Regions from separate parts of the Streptomyces sp. NPDC006925 genome, predicted to be linked through region 2. Evidence: predicted binding sites of a transcription regulator. Region 2 holds the regulator's gene; the other holds the start of a gene.
What was found. The regulator HspR, encoded in region 2, represses chaperone genes until heat shock. The targets are predictions, from matches to a motif close to TTGAGNNNNNNNNNCTCAA.

Region 1: the regulator HspR is predicted to act here: its motif matches at 4,722-4,740, upstream of lon (endopeptidase La).

The regions. Positions count from the first base shown of each region.
Region 1 covers NZ_JBIAGB010000005.1:278,287-288,281, forward strand. The annotation lists gene ACFYNS_RS10430 (roadblock/LC7 domain-containing protein) at 1-368, shown strand, start outside; gene ACFYNS_RS10435 (MarR family transcriptional regulator) at 463-978, opposite strand; gene ACFYNS_RS10440 (lysozyme) at 1,216-2,169, shown strand; gene lon (endopeptidase La) at 2,243-4,699, opposite strand; gene ACFYNS_RS10450 (spermidine synthase) at 5,136-5,921, shown strand; gene ACFYNS_RS10455 (response regulator transcription factor) at 5,991-6,788, shown strand; gene ACFYNS_RS10460 (ATP-binding protein) at 6,879-8,024, shown strand; gene ACFYNS_RS10465 (multifunctional oxoglutarate decarboxylase/oxoglutarate dehydrogenase thiamine pyrophosphate-binding subunit/dihydrolipoyllysine-residue succinyltransferase subunit) at 8,249-9,995, shown strand, end outside.
Region 2 covers NZ_JBIAGB010000004.1:331,398-341,392, reverse strand. The annotation lists gene ACFYNS_RS09115 ((Fe-S)-binding protein) at 1-1,592, opposite strand, end outside; gene dnaK (molecular chaperone DnaK) at 1,992-3,857, shown strand; gene grpE (nucleotide exchange factor GrpE) at 3,854-4,591, shown strand; gene dnaJ (molecular chaperone DnaJ) at 4,619-5,830, shown strand; gene ACFYNS_RS09095 (heat shock protein transcriptional repressor HspR) at 5,832-6,302, shown strand; gene ACFYNS_RS09090 (serine hydrolase) at 6,405-7,352, opposite strand; gene clpB (ATP-dependent chaperone ClpB) at 7,564-9,995, shown strand, end outside.

The DNA of each region.
Region 1 (9,995 bases), on a different contig from region 2:
AGCAGGCGGGCACCACGCGGGCGGGCATTCCGGTGCGGCGGCGGGGCGGACGCCCGGCCGCCGGTCCGCGCGGCACCAGCGGGGACCTGGCCGCTCTGGTGTCCGGGGTGGCCTCGCTGACGTTCGCCGCGGCCGAGCTGATGGAGGCCGGCATGGTGAAGCAGACCATCGTCTCCATGGACGAGGGTGCGCTGCTCGTGATGGCCATCGGGGACGGCTCGCTGCTGGGGGTGCATGCCGCGGCCGGCTGCGACATGGCAGCGGTCGGCTACCAGATGGGGTTGTTCGTCGGCCGGGCCGGGCATGTGCTGACGCCCGAGCTGCGCAGTGAGCTGCGGGGAGCGGTGGGCGCGGGCGCGGGCCGGTAGAGCTGCCGCGGGGCTCCCGGACGCCCGCGGCCACTCGTCCCTGCGGCCACTCGTCCCTGCGGCCACTCGTCCCTGCGGCCACTCGTCCCTGCGGCTACTCGTCCTGGTCGGCCAGCGAGTTGAGGCGGTGCAGGAGGCGGGCCAGCTCGGCGATCTCTTTGCGGTCCCAGGCGGCGAGCTTGCGGGCGTAGGACAGGCGGCGCGCGTCCCGTACCCGGGTGAACCGCTCCCGGCCCTCCGCCGTGAGGCGGACGAGCGAAGCTCGCCGGTCCGCGGGGTCGGTGCGCCGGTCGACCAGGCCGAGCTGCAGCAGCGCGTGCAGCTGGCGGCTTATCGTCGCCTTGCCGACACCGAAGTAGGCGGCAAGTTCGGTCGCCCGCTGCTCGCCCGTGTCCTCGAGGCGGACCAGCAGTCCGTACGCGGCGGGTTCCAGGTCGGGGTGGACCTGGCGGGCCATCTCGCCCGAGGAGGCGCGGGCGCGGCGCAGGAAGACGGCCAACTCCCGTTCGACGTCGAGGCATTCGGGGCCGAACGGCTCTGCCGGGTCCTCGTGGCCCGCGGGGTCTGTGGACTTCTTGTGCACGTCAGTGGTGCCTCCGGCGTTTTCCATGAAGAAACTTATCTCCAGCGCGCCCGATAGTCGCAGCTCCGCCAGTATTTCGCAGGAGTAGACCAACGGCAGCAGTCGGGGCGTCTTCCGCGTGGCCGGTCTACGCGCGTACCTTCGTCCTGACATGACCACACCAGTGGCGTGTTGTTGCTCCCGCGCGTCGCAGAGCAAAACCCCCCACATCGGTAAATACTACGTACGTACCAGACCCCCACCACCGAGGCTCCGGAGGCAGCGATGCCCAGCTTCAGATCCGGTACGGCCCGTCGCAGACGCGGAACCGCGGCTGTCATCGGGATGTTCGTCTCCCTTCTCGCACTCGTCCTGGCACTTCCGGGCGCGGCCTCGGCCGCTTCCGGCAACGGGGACAGCGGTACGAAGTCGGCCAAGGCCACGACACCTGGCAAGGCCTCGGAATCGGCCAAGAGCACCGAGGGCCTGCGCGGCAACCCCAAGGCGCCCGCCAAGCGCGGCGAAGCCTGGATGGGCGCGGGCGTGCGGATGCACGAAGCCGACTCCACCGACGGTACCCAGCCCGACAAGAACCGCGCCGGCCTGCTCGCATCGGTGCACGGCGTGGACGTCAGCAGCCACCAGGGGAACGTCGCCTGGTCGACGCTGTGGAACAGCGGGGTCCGCTTCGCCTACTCCAAGGCGACCGAGGGCACCAGCTACAAGAACCCCTACTTCGCCCAGCAGTACAACGGCTCCTACAACGTGGGCATGATCAGGGGCGCTTACCACTTCGCGCTGCCCAGCTCCTCCAGCGGCGCCACGCAGGCGAACTACTTCGCCGGCAACGGCGGCGGTTGGAGCAAGGACGGCAAGACCCTGCCGGGCGTGCTCGACATCGAGTACAACCCTTACGGCGCGACCTGCTACGGCCTGAGCAAGAGCGCGATGGTGAACTGGATCAAGGACTTCACCAGCACCTACAAGGCGCGGACCGGGCGCGACGCGGTCATCTACACCACCACGAGCTGGTGGACCCAGTGCACCGGCAACAGCAGCGCCTTCGGGAACTCCAACCCGCTCTGGATCGCCCGCTACGCCTCCGCACCGGGCACCCTCCCGGCCGGGTGGGGCTTCTACACCTTCTGGCAGTACACCTCCAGCGGCCCGACCGTGGGTGACCACGACTACTTCAACGGGTCGATGACACGTCTGAAGGTTCTGGCCAACGGAGGCTGAGCAGTTCCGTCACACCACGCATGCGAGTGGCCCCCGCCGTCCGGCGGGGGCCACTCTGCGCCGGTCACACCCGTCACGCCGCGACCGGCGCCTCCCTCGCAGGTGCCTGCGCGGGGGTCAGCGCCAGCTCCAGGACCTGGCGGACGTCGGAGACAGGGTGGACGTCGAGACCCTCCAGCACCTCCGCCGGAACGTCGTCCAGGTCGGGCTCGTTGCGCTTCGGAATGACCACCGTGGTCACTCCGGCCCGGTGCGCCGCCAGCAGCTTCTGCTTGACGCCGCCGATGGGCAGCACCCTGCCGGTCAGCGACACCTCACCGGTCATCGCCACTTCGGGCCGCACCTGGCGACCGCTCAGCAGCGAGGCCAGGGCCGTCGTCATGGTGACACCGGCGCTGGGGCCGTCCTTGGGCACGGCGCCCGCCGGTACGTGCAGGTGGATGCCGCGCTCCTTCAGATCGCCGACCGGCAGCTCCAGTTCCGCGCCGCGGGAGCGCAGGTAGGACAGGGCGATGTGCGCGGACTCCTTCATCACGTCGCCGAGCTGGCCGGTCAGGGTCAGCCCGGAGGCGCCCGTCTCGGGGTCGGCCAGCGACGCCTCGACGAAGAGCACATCGCCCCCGGCGCCGGTGACGGCCAGTCCGGTCGCCACGCCCGGCACCGCGGTGCGGCGCTCGGCCGGGTCCTGCGCGGCCTCGGGGGTGTGCCGGGGACGGCCGATCAGCTCGCGCAGCGCGTCCACCCCGACGCTGTAGGGCAGCTCGGCCTCGCCCAGTTGGTGCTTGGCCGCCACCTTGCGGAGCACCCGCTGGACGGACCGCTCCAGCGAGCGGACGCCTGCCTCCCGGGTGTACTCCGCGGCCAGCTTGCGCAGCGCGGGCTCCTCGATGACGACCTCGCCGCTCTCCAGCCCGGCCCGCTCCAGTTGCCGGGGCAGCAGGTGGTCGCGGGCGATGGTGACCTTCTCGTGCTCGGTGTACCCGTCGAGCTCGACGACCTCCATCCGGTCGAGCAGCGGCTGCGGCACGGCCTCCAGGACGTTGGCGGTGGCCAGGAAGACGACGTCGGACAGGTCGAGCTCGACCTCCAGGTAGTGGTCCCGGAAGGTGTGGTTCTGCGCGGGGTCCAGCACCTCCAGCAGCGCGGCCGCCGGGTCGCCCCGGAAGTCGGAGCCGACCTTGTCGACCTCGTCCAGCAGCACGACGGGGTTCATCGATCCGGCCTCCTTGACGGCCCGGACGATCCGGCCCGGCTGGGCTCCGACGTAGGTGCGCCGGTGGCCGCGGATCTCGGCCTCGTCCCGGACGCCGCCGAGCGCGACGCGGACGAACTTCCGGCCCATCGCACGGGCGACGCTCTCGCCGAGCGAGGTCTTCCCGACCCCGGGCGGACCGGTCAGCGCCAGCACCGCTCCGCCGCGTCGTCCGCCGACGACGCCGAGTCCGCGCTCGGCACGCCGCTTGCGGACGGCGAGGTACTCGGTGATGCGCTCCTTGACGTCCTGCAGCCCGGCGTGGTCCGCGTCCAGCACGCTCTGGGCGCTGGTGATGTCGTAGGCGTCCTCGGTGCGCTCATTCCAGGGCATCTCCAGGACGGTGTCGAGCCAGGTGCGGATCCAGCTGCCCTCGGGCGACTGGTCGCTGGAGCGCTCCAGCTTGTCGACCTCCTTGAGGGCGGCCTTCTCGACCTCCTCGGGCAGACCGGCGGCCTCGACGCGGGCGCGGTAGTCCTCGCTCTCGTCCTCCGGGTCGCCGTTGAGTTCGCTCAGCTCCTTGCGGACCGCGTCGAGCTGGCGGCGCAGCAGGAACTCGCGCTGCTGCTTGTCCACACCCTCCTGGACGTCCTTGGCGATGGACTCGGCCACGTCCTGCTCGGCCAGGTGCTCGCGCAGCGCGGCGGTGGCGAGCCGGAGCCGCTCCACCGGGTCGGTGGTCTCCAGAAGCCCCAGCTTCTGCTCCGTGGACAGGAACGGGGAGTAGCCCGCGTTGTCGGCGAGCTGGCCGACGTCGTCGATCTGCTGCACCCGGTCCACGACCTGCCAGGCGCCGCGCTTGCGCAGCCAGTCGGTGATGAGCGCCTTGTACTCCTTCATCTGCTCGGCGACCTGGCCGGGCTTGGAGCCTCCCCGGCCGGAGGCTGGGGAAGGGTCGGGCCCGGTCTCGGCGACGGGCGTGCCCTCGACCCACAGGGCGGCACCGGGGCCGGTCGTCCCGGTACCGACGCGGATCCGGCGCAGCCCGCGGATCAGCGCCCCGGGGTCGCCGTCCGCGAGCCGGCCGGTCTGCTCCACCCGGCCCTCGACACCGATCTCCGCATAGCTGCCCGCGACCCTCGGGACGAGCAGTACCCGCGGCTTCTCACCGTCGGGCGCGTCCGAGGCAGCTGACTTCGCGGCATCGACGGCGGCCCGCACATCGTTGTCCGAGAGTTCCAGCGGCACCACCATTCCCGGCAGCACGACACCGTCCTCGGCGTCGATGGGCAGCACGGGCAGGGTGAGTGGTGTGGACTCCAGGGACTCAGCAGCCATGATCTCTCCCTAGGCAGGCAAGTTGAGTAGTACCCGCTCAATGCTTTTGAGGCTGCTGATGTTCCCCACAGAGGGGGAGGACGTGTTCGCCGTGAGCGATCGGGCCTCCCGGCGCCCCGCATTCCCGGCGATCGCCCGGCCACCCCTGCACCCGCCGACACGAGGCGCCCTCCGGAGTGTCGCCACCGCCGCCGTCCTGCGGGCCGGTCCCTCCCGTCAGGGCGCCGCCCTCGGACCGGTCGCCCCTGTCGCAGTCATCGCTCCCGCAAGCACCGAGCGCGCCCAGTGCGACGACAGTGGCACCGAGAGCTATGGACCGACGCGCGTTCACATTCCCCCCACGTCCCGTTGAACACCCCTGCGATACGCCCCACCTCGGGGTGAGATTGACATGATCATTCTCATCGGATCACCACAGCCGCCCTACCCTGCTCCCATGTCGAACCCCGCGATCCCCGCGACCCGCTCAGCCGCCGCGGAGCAGACAGTCACCCTCGAGCGGCGCTCGGGCCCGTACGGCGAGGTCGTCCTGCGGCAGCGCGGCGCGCACTTCGAGATCATCGCCAATGGCTGCTTCCTGATGGACACCTCCGACGGCCGCTCGGAACGGCTTCTGGTGCGGGCGGCCCGGGACGAACTCTCCCGGGGTGGGGAAGACCACTCCGGTAGGGCGGTGACTCCCCCGGACCCGGAGGACCGCACGGACGGCACGGACCACCCGGCCGGCCCGCGGCTGCTCATCGGCGGCCTCGGGGTCGGTTTCTCGCTGGCGGAAGCAGCGGCCGAGCCGCACTGGGGCCGGGTGACGGTCGTCGAACGGGAGCCCGCGATCCTCGACTGGCACCGCGGCGGACCGCTCGCCGGCATCTCGGGACCGGCACTGGCCGACCCGCGCACCGAACTGGTGGAGGCCGACCTGGTGGCGTATGTCCATCGGGCCGCCGAGACCGGGCCCCGGTTCGACGCGTTGTGTCTGGACATCGACAACGGTCCGGAGTGGACGGTCACCGACGGCAACTCCACCCTCTACTCCCCCGCCGGGCTGGCCGCCTGCCGCGCGGCCCTGGCACCCGGCGGGGTCCTGGCCGTGTGGTCGGCCCAGCCGTCGCCCGCATTCGAGGGATCTCTGCGCAATGCGGGCTTCTGCCGTGTTCGGACGGATGAGATCCCGGTCGCCCGAGGCGTCCCCGACGTGGTCCACTTCGCGGCACGACCGGCGTAGCCGAGGCCCGTAGCAGGCCCTTACGCTGCTGTCTCAGGAAAGCCGGAAGAGCCACAGGGGCGGGGTCGCATGGACCAGAAGAACACCACTCAGACACCTGGCGGCGCTGCCGCCGCGACCACCCCGGGCGCGCAGCGCCGCATTCTCGTCGTGGAGGACGACCCCACCATCGTGGACGCCCTCGCGCGGCGGCTGCGCGCCGAGGGCTTCCAGGTGCAGACCGCCGGGGACGGGCCGGCCGCCGTGGACACCGCGGAGGCCTGGCAGCCGGACCTGCTGGTGCTGGACGTGATGCTGCCCGGATTCGACGGCCTGGAGGTCTGCCGCCGGGTGCAGGCCCAGCGTCCGGTGCCGGTGCTGATGCTGACCGCGCGGGACGACGAGACCGACATGCTGGTCGGTCTCGGCGTGGGCGCCGACGACTACATGACCAAGCCCTTCTCCATGCGCGAGGTCGCGGCCCGCGTGCATGTACTGCTGCGCAGGGTCGAGCGGGCCACCCTGGCCGCGCACACGCCGCGCAGCGGCATCCTGCGGCTCGGGGAGCTGGAGATCGACCACGCGCAGCGGCGGGTCCGGGTCACCGGCGAGGACGTGCACCTGACACCCACCGAGTTCGATCTGCTGGTGTGCCTGGCCCACTCACCCCGTGCGGTGCTCTCGCGCGAGCAGCTGCTGGCCGAGGTGTGGGACTGGGCCGACGCCTCCGGCACCCGCACCGTCGACAGCCACATCAAGGCGCTGCGCCGCAAGATCGGCGCGGAGCGGATCCGCACCGTGCACGGGGTCGGCTACGCGCTGGAGACGCCGGGCAACCCGGACGGCGCGCCGGCACCGGTCACGGGCGCCGCGGCCGAGGGCTCCTGACGGCCGGAGGGACGGAGCGAGGTGTCCGTTTCCGTGTCCATCTCCCTCCGCGCGCGCACCCGCTCGTGCGCGCGCCGGGTCGTCCGCTTCCTGGGCCGTGCGCTGGTCCGCTGCCGCCGGGCCGCGGCGCGGCAGGGTGCCGAGGCCTGGGGCCAGCTGTGGGAGGGCCTGCGGCCGGTCGACCCGTACCGGTCGGTGAAGGCGGCGCTGGGCTGGCTGGTGATCGTCTCCGTGGTGATCACCACACTGCTGGCGCTCTTCGCCGTGCAGTCCGCGACCGAGCTGCGCGTCATCACGATCATCTCCATCGTGGCCTCGCTGCTGATCACCCAGTTCGTGGCGCAGTCGCTGACCGCGCCGCTGGACGAGATGAGCAGCGTGGCCAAGGCGATGGCCGGCGGCGACTACTCCCGGCGGGTGCGCGGCGAGCGGCGTGACGAGTTCGGTGAGCTGGCTGCGAACTTCAACCGGATGGCGGCCGACCTGGAGGCCGTCGACCAGCACCGCAAGGAGCTGGTGGCCAATGTCTCGCACGAGCTGCGCACCCCGATCGCGGCGCTGCGCGCGGTGCTGGAGAACGTGGTGGACGGGGTCTCGGAGGCCGATCCGGAGACGATGCGCACCGCCCTGTCGCAGACCGAGCGCCTGGGCCGCCTCGTGGACCATCTGCTGGACCTCTCCCGGCTGGACAACGGGGTGGTACCGCTGGGCTCGCGGCGCTTCGAGGTGTGGCCGTATCTGGCGGGGGTGCTGAAGGAGGCCAACATGAGCAAGGGCTCGGGCCGCTCCCGCAAGGACGTCCATCTGCATCTGGACGTCTCCCCGCCCGAGCTGCGGGCCTACGCGGACCCCGAGCGGCTGCACCAGGTCGTGGCCAACCTGATCGACAACGCCGTCAAGCACAGCCCGCAGCACGGCCGGGTCACGGTGCGGGCCAGGCCCGGCGCGGCCGCCGAGGGCCACGGGAGCCTGGAGGTGGAGGTGCTGGACGAGGGGCCCGGCATCCCCGAGTCGGAGCGGGACCGGGTCTTCGACCGGTTCAACGGCACGCACAGCACCGAGTCGGCCACCGGCCGCAAGGGCGGCGGGATCAGCCCGGGAGGCGGCACCGGCCTGGGGCTGGCGATAGCCCGGTGGGCGGTGGAACTGCACGGGGGGCGGATCAGGGTGGCTGAATCTCCCCGCGGTTGCCGGATCCAGCTCACTCTTCCGGGGAAGAACGAGCCGCAGGTTTGACGTAGCCTCGCAGGTGAAACCCCGCAGACGCGAAATAGGGGCTGCCCGGTTCCGGTGCCGAGGCGGAACCGGGAGTGATTCCCGCCAAATTCCGCCCCGAAACCGCCGCCGCGATGTGATGTACGTGACCAAGAGCGGCCCGGACTCCACCAATCGTCCGGAGAGGCGTAGCCTTTATTTCCGCTGTCCACCACCTAAGGAAGCGGAAGAGGGCGGTTGCCGCCGTGTCGTCACAGTCCCCCAACAGCTCATCGAGCACCACCACGGAACGGAAGGACGGTCCGGGCAAGGACCCCGGCCCGTCGTTCGGCCCGAACGAGTGGCTCGTCGACGAGATCTACCAGCAGTACCTCCAGGACCCGAACTCGGTAGACCGAGCCTGGTGGGACTTCTTCGCTGATTATCAGCCGGAGTCCTCCGACGGAAGCACGGCGCCGAACAGCGCGGGCACCCCCCGGGACAACGCCCCGGCGCCAGCCAAGGCCGCCCCGGCCCAGCAGCCGGCCGCGTCCGGACAGGCCGCGGCACAGCCCGCCGAGGCACCCGCGCCGGCGCAGGCCGCCGCGCCGAAGCAGGCCGCCGCGCAGCCGAAGCAGGCACAGCCCGCGCCGAAGCAGGCCGCGCCCGCCAAGCCGGCGGCGCAGCAGCCCGCGCAGTCGGGCGGCGCGAAGGCGGCGGAGGCGGAGAGCGCCGAGGGACCGGAGTACGTAGCGCTGCGCGGCCCCTCAGCGGCCGTGGCCAAGAACATGAACGCCTCGCTGGAGCTGCCCACGGCCACGTCCGTGCGCGCGGTCCCGGTGAAGCTGCTGTTCGACAACCGCATCGTCATCAACAACCACCTCAAGCGCGCCCGCGGCGGCAAGGTGTCCTTCACGCACCTGATCGGCTACGCCATGGTGCAGGCGCTGAAGGCGATGCCCTCGATGAACCACGCGTTCACCGAGAAGGACGGCAAGCCCACTCTGGTCAAGCCGGACCACGTGAACCTGGGCCTGGCCATCGACCTGGTGAAGCCGAACGGCGAGCGGCAGCTCGTCGTGGCGGGCATCAAGAAGGCCGAGACGCTGACCTTCTTCGAGTTCTGGCAGGCGTACGAGGACATCGTCCGCCGCGCCCGGAACAACAAGCTGACGATGGAGGACTTCTCCGGCGTCACCTGCTCGCTGACCAACCCCGGCGGCATCGGCACCGTGCACTCCGTGCCCCGTCTGATGCCGGGGCAGGGCCTGATCATGGGCGTCGGCGCGATGGAGTACCCGGCGGAGTTCCAGGGCACCTCGCAGGACACCCTCAACCGGCTCGGCGTCTCCAAGGTGATGACGCTGACCAGCACCTACGATCACCGCGTCATCCAGGGCGCGGCGTCGGGCGAGTTCCTGCGCCAGGTGGCCAACCTGCTGCTGGGCGAGAACGGCTTCTACGACGAGATCTTCAAGGCGCTGCGCATCCCGTACGAGCCGGTGCGCTGGAACCAGGACATCGACGCCTCGCACGACGACGACGTCACCAAGGCGGCGCGGGTCTTCGACCTCATCCACTCCTACCGGGTGCGCGGCCACATCATGGCCGACACCGACCCGCTGGAGTACAAGCAGCGCAAGCACCCCGACCTGGACATCACCGAGCACGGGCTCACCCTGTGGGACCTGGAGCGGGAGTTCGCGGTCGGCGGCTTCGCCGGCAAGTCCATGATGAAGCTGCGCGACATCCTGGGCGTGCTGCGCGACTCGTACTGCCGCACCACCGGCATCGAGTACATGCACATCCAGGATCCCAAGCAGCGCAAGTGGATCCAGGACCGGGTGGAGCTGCAGCACGTCAAGCCGGAGCGCGAGGAGCAGCTGCGCATCCTGCGCCGCCTCAACGCCGCCGAGGCGTTCGAGACGTTCCTGCAGACCAAGTACGTGGGGCAGAAGCGGTTCTCGCTGGAGGGCGGCGAGTCCGTCATCCCGCTGCTGGACGCGGTGATCG
Region 2 (9,995 bases):
GTGCACTTCTCGTCGCCGCCCATGATGGCGAAGTTGACGCCCGCGATGTGCAGCAGCTCGGCGAACGCCTTCGTGGTCTTCTTCGCGCGGTCCTCCAGGGCGCCGGCGCAGCCGACCCAGTACAGGTACTCGACCTCGGTCAGGTCCTCGATCGTCTTGCCGACGATCGGCACCTCGAAGCCCGCGTCCTGCTGGATCTCCTTCGTCCACTCCAGCCGCTGCTTCTTGGCCAGGCCCCAGGGGTTGCCCTTCTTCTCCAGGTTCTTGAGCATCGTCCCCGCCTCGGAGGGGAACGCGCTCTCGATCATCACCTGGTAGCGGCGCATGTCGACGATGTGGTCGATGTGCTCGATGTCGACGGGGCACTGCTCGACGCAGGCGCCGCAGGTGGTGCAGGACCACAGCACGTCCGGGTCGATGACGCCGTTCTCCTCGGCGGTGCCCACCAGCGGGCGCTCGGCCTCGGCCAGCGCAGCCGCCGGGACGTCCTTGAGCTGCTCCTCGGTCGCCTTCTCCGCACCCTCCATCGTCTTGCCGCCGCCCGCCAGCAGATAGGGGGCCTTGGCGTACGCGTGGTCGCGCAGCGACATGATCAGCAGCTTCGGCGAGAGGGGCTTGCCGGTGTTCCAGGCGGGGCACTGCGACTGGCAGCGGCCGCACTCGGTGCAGGTGGAGAAGTCGAGGATGCCCTTCCAGGAGAAGTCCTCGACCTGGGAGGCGCCGAAGCGGACCTCCTCGGCGTCCTCGTCGCTGTCGTCCAGGGCCGTCTCGAAGTCGATGACCTTGCCGCCGGACATCATCGGCTGGAGTTCGCCGAGCGACGCGCCGCCGGTGGCCTCCCGCTTGAACCAGATGTTGAAGAACGCCAGGAACCGGTGCCAGGCCACACCCATGTTGGTGTTCAGACCGACCGTGATCATCCAGATCATGGTCGTGCCCAGCTTGATCAGCGCCCAGAGGTAGACGAGGTTCTGCAGCGTGCCGGTGTCGAGCCCGTCGTAGGCCGCGACCAGCGGGTAGGAGAGGAAGTAGGCCGGCTCGTAGCCGTCCACGTGGTGCAGGGCGCCCTCGAGGCCGCGCAGCATCATGATGGCCAGGCCGATGACGAAGATGACGTACTCGACGAAGTACGCCTGGCCCATCTTCGAGCCCGCGAAGCGCGACTTGCGGCCCGCGCGGGAGGGCAGGCTCAGCAGCCGGATCACCATCAGGACGGCGATCCCGACGGTGGTCGCGAAGCCGATGAACTCGATGTACATCTCGTACGGCAGCCAGCCGCCGATGACCGGCAGCGTCCAGTCGGCCTGGAAGAGCTGGCCGTAGGCGTTGACGATGGTCGGCGGCAGGGTGAGGAAGCCGATCGCCACGAACCAGTGGGCGACGCCCACCACGCCCCACCTGTTCATCTTCGTGTGTCCGAGGAACTCCCGGACCAGCGTGGCCGTTCGCTGCTTGGGGCTGTCCTTGCGGGTACCCGCGGGCAGTGGCTGGCCGAGCCTGACGAAGCGGTAGATCTGCGCGATGGCGCGGGCGAACAGCGCAACGCCGACCGCGGTGAGCAGCAGCGTGACGACGATCGCGGCGAGTTGCATAGCGGCTCCTCGGAGCACGGAGGCGGCGTTTACTAAGCAGTAACTTATCCAGTCCGTACGAGACTACCCACTTGTCGCCGCTCCCTGCACCGCGCACCCCGGTGATTTGCGTCGCCCCGCGCGGGCGGGCCCGGCCCCGCGGGGGTCCCCGGTCCGGGGTGGAGTCTTCCGGGAGCGGTCCGGGAGTCGTCCGGGAGCGGTCCGGGAGCCGTCGGCCCCGGGGGTCGCGTACCGCTGCCGCGCCCCTCCTGGGCGGGGCTCCGGGTCTCCTCGCAAGCAGGTATGCGCGCACCGTAGTCATGGAGCTTGAGTCGGCTCGACTCAAGCTTCTTGACGCATTCTCCCCGGTCGTGCACTCTTGAGTCAGCTTCACTCAAGACCAAGCTGGAGGAACCCGAAATGGCTCGTGCGGTCGGCATCGACCTGGGTACGACGAACTCCGTCGTCAGTGTTCTCGAGGGCGGTGAGCCCACCGTCATCACCAACGCCGAGGGCGCCAGGACCACGCCGTCCGTCGTGGCCTTCGCGAAGAACGGCGAAGTGCTCGTCGGCGAGGTGGCCAAGCGGCAGGCGGTCACCAACGTCGACCGGACGATCCGGTCGGTCAAGCGGCACATGGGTACCGACTGGAAGATCGGTATCGACGACAAGGAGTTCAACCCGCAGCAGATCAGCGCCTTCGTGCTGCAGAAGCTGAAGCGGGACGCCGAGTCGTACCTGGGCGAGAAGGTCGCCGACGCGGTCATCACCGTCCCGGCGTACTTCAACGACGCCGAGCGGCAGGCCACCAAGGAGGCCGGCGAGATCGCGGGCATGAACGTGCTCCGGATCGTCAACGAGCCGACCGCCGCGGCCCTCGCCTACGGGCTGGAGAAGGAGGACCAGACGATCCTGGTCTTCGACCTCGGCGGCGGCACCTTCGACGTCTCGCTGCTGGAGATCGGCGACGGTGTCGTCGAGGTCAAGGCGACCAACGGCGACAACCACCTCGGTGGTGACGACTGGGACCAGCGGGTCGTCGACTACCTGGTCAAGCAGTTCCAGTCCGGCCACGGCGTGGACCTGGGCAAGGACAAGATGGCCCTCCAGCGCCTCCGGGAGGCCGCGGAGAAGGCGAAGATCGAGCTGTCCTCGTCCACCGAGACCACGATCAACCTGCCCTACATCACCGCTTCGGCCGAGGGCCCGCTGCACCTGGACGAGAAGCTGACCCGGGCGCAGTTCCAGCAGCTCACGCAGGACCTGCTGGAGCGCTGCAAGACGCCGTTCCACAACGTGATCAAGGACGCGGGCATCCAGCTCAGCGAGATCGACCACGTGGTGCTCGTCGGCGGCTCCACCCGGATGCCCGCCGTCGCGGAGCTCGTCAAGGAGCTGACCGGCGGCAAGGACGCGAACAAGGGCGTGAACCCGGACGAGGTCGTGGCCATCGGCGCCAGCCTCCAGGCCGGTGTGCTCAAGGGCGAGGTCAAGGACGTCCTGCTGCTGGACGTCACCCCGCTGTCCCTCGGTATCGAGACCAAGGGCGGCATCATGACCAAGCTGATCGAGCGCAACACCACCATCCCGACCAAGCGCTCGGAGACCTTCACCACCGCGGAGGACAACCAGCCCTCGGTGCAGATCCAGGTCTTCCAGGGCGAGCGGGAGATCGCCGCCTACAACAAGAAGCTCGGCATGTTCGAGCTGACCGGCCTGCCCCCGGCGCCGCGCAACGTCCCGCAGATCGAGGTCACCTTCGACATCGACGCCAACGGGATCATGCACGTCTCCGCCAAGGACCTGGGCACCGGCAAGGAACAGAAGATGCAGGTCACCGGCGGCTCCAGCCTTCCCAAGGAAGACATCGAGCGGATGATGCGGGAGGCCGAGCAGTACGCCGACGAGGACCACAAGCGCCGCGAGGCCGCCGAGACGCGCAACCAGGCCGAGCAGCTCGTCTACACGACGGAGAAGTTCCTCAAGGACAACGAGGAGAAGGTCCCGGCCGAGACCAAGTCCGAGGTCGAGACCTCGCTGGAGGACCTGAAGGAGAAGCTCAAGGGCGAGGACACCGCGGCCATCCGTGAGGCGTCCGAGAAGGTCGCGGCCACCAGCCAGAAGCTGGGTCAGGCCCTCTACGCCGACGCCCAGCAGGCCCAGGAAGGCGGCGCCGAGGGCGGCGCGGCCGGTGCCGGCAAGGCCGAGGGTGGCGCCGGTGAGGACGACGTCGTGGACGCCGAGATCGTCGACGAGGACCAGAAGCCCAAGGACGGTGCGGCGTGACGGAGGAGACCGCGGGCTTCGGCAAGGAGTCCGACGTCCCCGCCGACGCCGGTGAGCCGAGTGACGCGGACCGGGCAGCCGCCTCCGACCAGGAGGCGGCGCCCGGGGCGCCGTCGGCCGGGGACGCCCAGCAGAGTGAGGGCGATGTGAGCGCACAGGACGTCTGGGAAGCGGAGGGCGGCGACCAGGAGCAGGGCGAGTCCGCCGAGGGCGGCCCGGTCTCCGAGCTGGAGGCCGCCCGGAAGGCCCTCCACGAGCGCACCCAGGACCTTCAGCGGCTGCAGGCGGAGTTCCAGAACTACCGCCGCAGGGTCGAGCGGGACCGGGAGGCGGTCAAGGAGATCGCCGTCGCGAACCTGCTGACCGAGCTGCTGCCGGTGCTGGACGACATCGGCCGGGCGCGGGACCACGGCGAGCTGGTGGGCGGCTTCAAGTCGGTCGCCGAGTCGCTGGAGACCGTCGCGGCCAAGATGGGGCTGATGCAGTTCGGCAAGGAGGGCGAGCCCTTCGACCCGACGGTGCACGAGGCTCTGATGCACTCCTACTCTCCGGAGGTCACGGAGACGACGTGCGTGCAGATCCTGCAACCCGGGTACCGAATCGGCGAGCGGACCATCCGTCCCGCGCGGGTCGGCGTGGCCGAGCCGCAGCCCGGTGCCGCGGGCGGCAAGGGCGAGGCCGGTGCCGAGGCGCCGGCGGCTGAAGAGGAGAACGGTGGCCCGGACGAGGGCTGACCGCGTGCGGGAGGAGGGACGTCGAGGATGAGTACCAAGGACTTCATCGAGAAGGACTACTACAAGGTCCTCGGCGTCCCCAAGGACGCCACCGAAGCCGAGATCAAGAAGGCGTACCGCAAGCTGGCCCGGGAGAACCACCCGGACGCCAACGCCGGCGACCCCAAGGCCGAGGAGCGCTTCAAGGACGCCTCCGAGGCGTACGACGTGCTCGGTGACGCCAAGCGGCGCAAGGAGTACGACGAGGCGCGCAGTCTCTTCGGCAACGGCGGCGGCTTCCGGCCCGGCGGCGGCGCGGGCGGGCCGGGCGGCGCCGGAACGTTCAACTTCGACCTGGGCGACCTGTTCGGCGGCCAGGGCGGCGGCGGGGCCGGCTCCCCCGGCGGTCCCGGCGGTGCCGGGGGCTTCGGCGGCGGGCTCGGCGACGTCTTCGGCGGGCTGTTCAACCGCGGCGGCGCCGGTACCCGGACCCAGCCCCGGCGCGGGCAGGACATCGAGTCCGAGGTGACGCTCAGCTTCACCGAGGCGGTGGACGGGGCCACGGTCCCGCTGCGGATGTCCTCCAGCGCCGCGTGCAAGGACTGCGCGGGGACGGGGGACAAGAACGGCACCCCGCGGGTGTGCCCCACCTGCGTGGGCACCGGGCAGGTCTCCCGGGGCACGGGCGGCGGCTTCTCGCTGACCGACCCGTGCGTGGACTGCAAGGGCCGCGGCCTGATCGCGCAGGACCCCTGCGACACCTGCAAGGGGTCCGGCCGGGCGACCAGCTCGCGCACGATGCAGGTCCGCATCCCGGCGGGCGTCACCGACGGGCAGCGCATCCGGCTGCGCGGCAAGGGCGCTCCCGGCGAGCGGGGCGGCCCCAACGGTGACCTGTATGTCGTCGTCAACGTGGACAAGCACCCGGTGTTCGGCCGCAGGGGCGACAATCTGACGGTCACCGTTCCGGTCACCTTCCCGGAGGCCGCGCTCGGTGGTGAGGTGAAGGTCCCGACGCTGGGCGGTCCGCCGGTCACCCTCAAGGTCCCGCCGGGTACGCCGTCCGGGCGGACGATGCGGGCCCGGGGCAAGGGCGCGGTCCGCAAGGACGGGACCCGCGGCGATCTGCTGGTGACGGTGGAGGTCGCGGTGCCGGTGGCGCTGGACGACGAGGCGAGGGACTCCCTGGAGTCCTACCGGGACGCGACGGCGGGTGAGGATCCACGGGCCGCGTTGTTCAAGGCAGCGAAGGGAGACTGAGGTGGACGGCCGGGACGGACGCAGACGCTTCGCGGCCGGGCGCTCCGCGGCGTACGAGCTGACGGACGAGTCTCCCGTCTACGTCATCTCGGTCGCAGCGCAGCTCTCGGGGCTGCACCCGCAGACCCTGCGGCAGTACGACCGGTTGGGGCTGGTCTCGCCCGACCGTACGCCTGGGCGGGGCCGCCGCTACTCGGCCCGTGACATCGAGCAGCTGCGCGAGGTGCAGCGGCTCAGCCAGGACGAGGGCATCAACCTCGCCGGTATCAAGCGGATCATCGAGCTGGAGAACCAGGTCACGGCGCTCCGGCAGCGGGTGGCCGAGCTGTCGGCCGCGGTGGAGGGCGCCGCGGCGGCGATGCAGCAGCGGGAGGCCCAGGTGCACGCCTCCTACCGGCGCGATCTGGTGCCCTACGAGGATGTGCGCCAGTCCAGCGCGCTGGTGGTCTGGCGGCCCCGGCCCCGGGAGTGACCCGGGGGGCCGGTCCCCGGCGGCCACCGTCCCGGGGCGGCCACGGCCGTCGGCCCCGGCCCCGCGGGCGGGTCCGGGGCGGGGCGGTCCGGCCTGCCGCTGTTACTTCGCGAAGCCGTAGGAGAGCAGCTTCTTGGCGTCCTTCGTGCGGTTGGCGGACGAGGAAGAGGCCAGCACGGTGCCGATCACGGTTTTGCCGCCCCGCTTGGCGGCGAAGACCAGGCAGTACTTCGCCTCGGGGCCCGAGCCGGTCTTGACGCCGAGCGCTCCGGAGTAGCCGCCCAGCAGCGGGTTGGTGTTGCGCCAGTTCATGTACCGGTAGCCGCCGCTCCTGGTGACCGTCTTCTGTTTGGTGGAGCGGGTCTTCACGACCGAGCGGAAGGTCGAGTAGCGCATCGCGTCGCGGGCGAGCTTGGTCAGGTCGCGCGGGGTGGAGTAGTTGCGGCCCTTGCCGATGCCGTCGAACGAGTCGAAGTGCGTGTCCTTCAGGCCGAGGCCGCGGGCGGTGGAGTTCATCGAGCCGATGAAGGACTTCACCCGCGCGGAGCGGGTGCTGCCCTTGCCGAAGGTGTCGGCGAGCGCGTAGGCGGCGTCGCATCCGGAGGGCAGCATCATTCCGTAGAGGAGCTGGCGGACGGTGACCTTGTCGCCGACGATCAGCCGGGCCGAGGAGGCGGTGTTGCGGACGATGTAGTCGCTGTACGCCTTCCGGATGGTGACCTTCCGGGAGAGGTCGAGGTTTTTGCGGGCGAGTACCACCCGGGCCGTCATGATCTTGGTGGTCGAGCCGGTGGACCGCCGGGTGTCGGCGGCCTTGGTGTAGAGGCTCCTGCCGGTGCCGCTGTTCATCACGTAGCCGCCCCTGGCGGTGACGGACGGCTTCTTGGCGGCCGTGACCGCGGGGGCCGCGGCCGTGCGGGCGGCGGTCGGCGCGGTGGCCGCGGGGGCTGCCGCGGCGGCCGGGGCGGCCAGTGCGGCTGCCGTCAGGACGGCCGAGGAAGTGACCATCACCGTGGCGACACGGTGGGTGCCAGCAATGCCGATCTTCACTCTGTCAGCTCCAAATGCCGCTGCCGAGCGGCTCGTTGGGCGATTTTCCGGGCCGGAGCGGCCGGGAACCAAGAAGGATCGTAGACGTTTTCAGGTTGAGTGGAATAGACTCAACTTGTTGCATGCTATGGGTAGCAAGTGCCGGTGATCGGGGCGCAGGGGGCGCCAGGGCACGGCACCCGCAGCCAGCACTGGAGGAGGACGCAGGACCGTGGACGCGGAGCTGACCAACAAGAGCCGGGACGCCATCGGCGCGGCCAACGACCGGGCGGTGAGCGACGGGCACCCCGACATCACCCCGGCCCATCTGCTGCTCGCCCTGCTCACGGGCGAGGACAACGAGAACATCCAGGATCTGATCGCCGGCGTCGAGGCCGACCAGGCGGCGCTGCGCTCGGGCGCCGAGCGGCTGCTCGCGGCCCTGCCCACCGTGCAGGGGCAGACGGTGAGCCGGCCGCAGGCCGACCGCGACCTGCTCGCCGTCATCGCCGACGCGGCCCAGCGCGCCAAGGACCTCGGCGACAGCTTCGTCTCCACCGAGCACCTGCTGATCGCGCTGGCGGCCAAGGGTGGCGCCACCGGTGAGCTGCTCGAGCAGCAGGGTGCCGACGACCGGAAGCTGCTGGACGCCTTCAACGCGCAGCGCGGCAGCCGGCGGGTCACCAACCCGGACCCCGAGGGCACCTACAAGGCCCTGGAGAAGTTCGGCACCGACCTGACCGCCGCGGCCCGGGACGGCAAGCTCGACCCCGTCATCGGCCGGGACCAGGAGATCCGCCGGGTGGTGCAGGTGCTCTCCCGGCGCACCAAGAACAACCCCGTCCTCATCGGCGAGCCCGGCGTCGGCAAGACCGCCGTCGTCGAGGGACTGGCCCAGCGGGTGGTCAAGGGCGACGTACCGGAGTCGCTGCGGAACAAGCGGCTGGTCGCCCTCGACCTGGGCGCCATGGTGGCGGGCGCCAAGTACCGCGGCGAGTTCGAGGAGCGGCTCAAGACCGTGCTCTCCGAGATCAAGGAGAGCGACGGCCAGATCATCACCTTCATCGACGAGCTGCACACCGTCGTCGGAGCGGGCGCCGGCGGCGACTCGGCGATGGACGCGGGCAACATGCTCAAGCCGATGCTGGCCCGCGGCGAGCTGCGGATGGTCGGCGCCACCACGCTGGACGAGTACCGCGAGCGGATCGAGAAGGACCCGGCGCTGGAGCGCCGCTTCCAGCAGGTGCTGGTCGCCGAGCCGAGCGTCGAGGACTCCATCGCGATCCTGCGCGGGCTCAAGGGGCGGTACGAGGCGCACCACAAGGTGCAGATCTCCGACAGCGCGCTGGTGGCCGCCGCCGCCCTCTCGGACCGCTACATCACCTCCCGCTTCCTCCCCGACAAGGCCATCGACCTGGTGGACGAGGCGGCCTCCCGGCTCCGCATGGAGATCGACTCCTCACCCGTGGAGATCGACGAGCTCCAGCGGTCCGTCGACCGGCTCAAGATGGAGGAGCTGGCCCTGGACAAGGAGACCGACCCCGCCTCCGTCGAGCGGCTGGAGCGGCTGCGCCGCGAGCTGGCCGACAAGGAGGAGGAGCTGCGCGGGCTCACCGCCCGCTGGGAGAAGGAGAAGCAGGGCCTCAACCGGGTCGGTGAGCTGAAGGAGACGCTGGACGAGCTGCGCGGCCAGGCCGAGCGCGCCCAGCGCGACGGCGACTTCGACACCGCCTCCAAGCTTCTCTACGGCGAGATCCCGGCGCTCGAGCGCGAGCTGGCGGCCGCCACCGAGGAGGAGGAAGAGGCCAAGAAGGAGATCGCGGCGGGCCAGGCCGACAAGGACAGCAGGATGGTCAAGGAGGAGGTCGGCTCGGACGACATCGCCGACGTCGTCGCCTCCTGGACGGGCATTCCGGCCGGCCGGCTGCTGGAGGGCGAGACGCAGAAGCTCCTGCGGATGGAGGAGGAGCTCGGCAAGCGGCTGATCGGGCAGCAGGAGGCGGTGCGCGCGGTCTCCGACGCGGTGCGCCGCAGCCGGGCCGGTATCGCCGACCCCGATCGCCCCACGGGCTCGTTCATGTTCCTCGGCCCCACCGGCGTCGGGAAGACGGAGCTGGCCAAGGCCCTCGCGGATTTCCTCTTCGACGACGAGCGGGCCATGGTCCGCATCGACATGAGCGAGTACGGGGAGAAGCACAGCGTCGCCCGGCTGGTCGGCGCGCCGCCCGGGTACGTCGGCTACGAGGAGGGCGGCCAGCTCACCGAGGCCGTGCGGCGTCGCCCCTACAGCGTCGTCCTGCTGGACGAGGTGGAGAAGGCGCACCACGAGGTCTTCGACGTGCTGCTCCAGGTCCTCGACGACGGCCGGCTCACCGACGGCCAGGGCCGCACCGTCGATTTCCGCAACACCATCCTCATCCTCACCTCCAACCTGGGCAGCCAGTTCCTGATGGACCCCCTGGAGAAGGAGGAGGAGAAGCGGGAACAGGTGCTCGCCGCCGTCCGGTCCGCCTTCCGGCCCGAGTTCCTCAACCGGCTGGACGACCTGGTGGTCTTCTCCGCGCTGGCCGGGGACGAGCTGCGGCGGATCGCCCGGCTCCAGGTCGACGCACTGCAGGCCCGCCTCGCCGAGCGGCGGCTGACGCTGGATGTCACCCCCGCCGC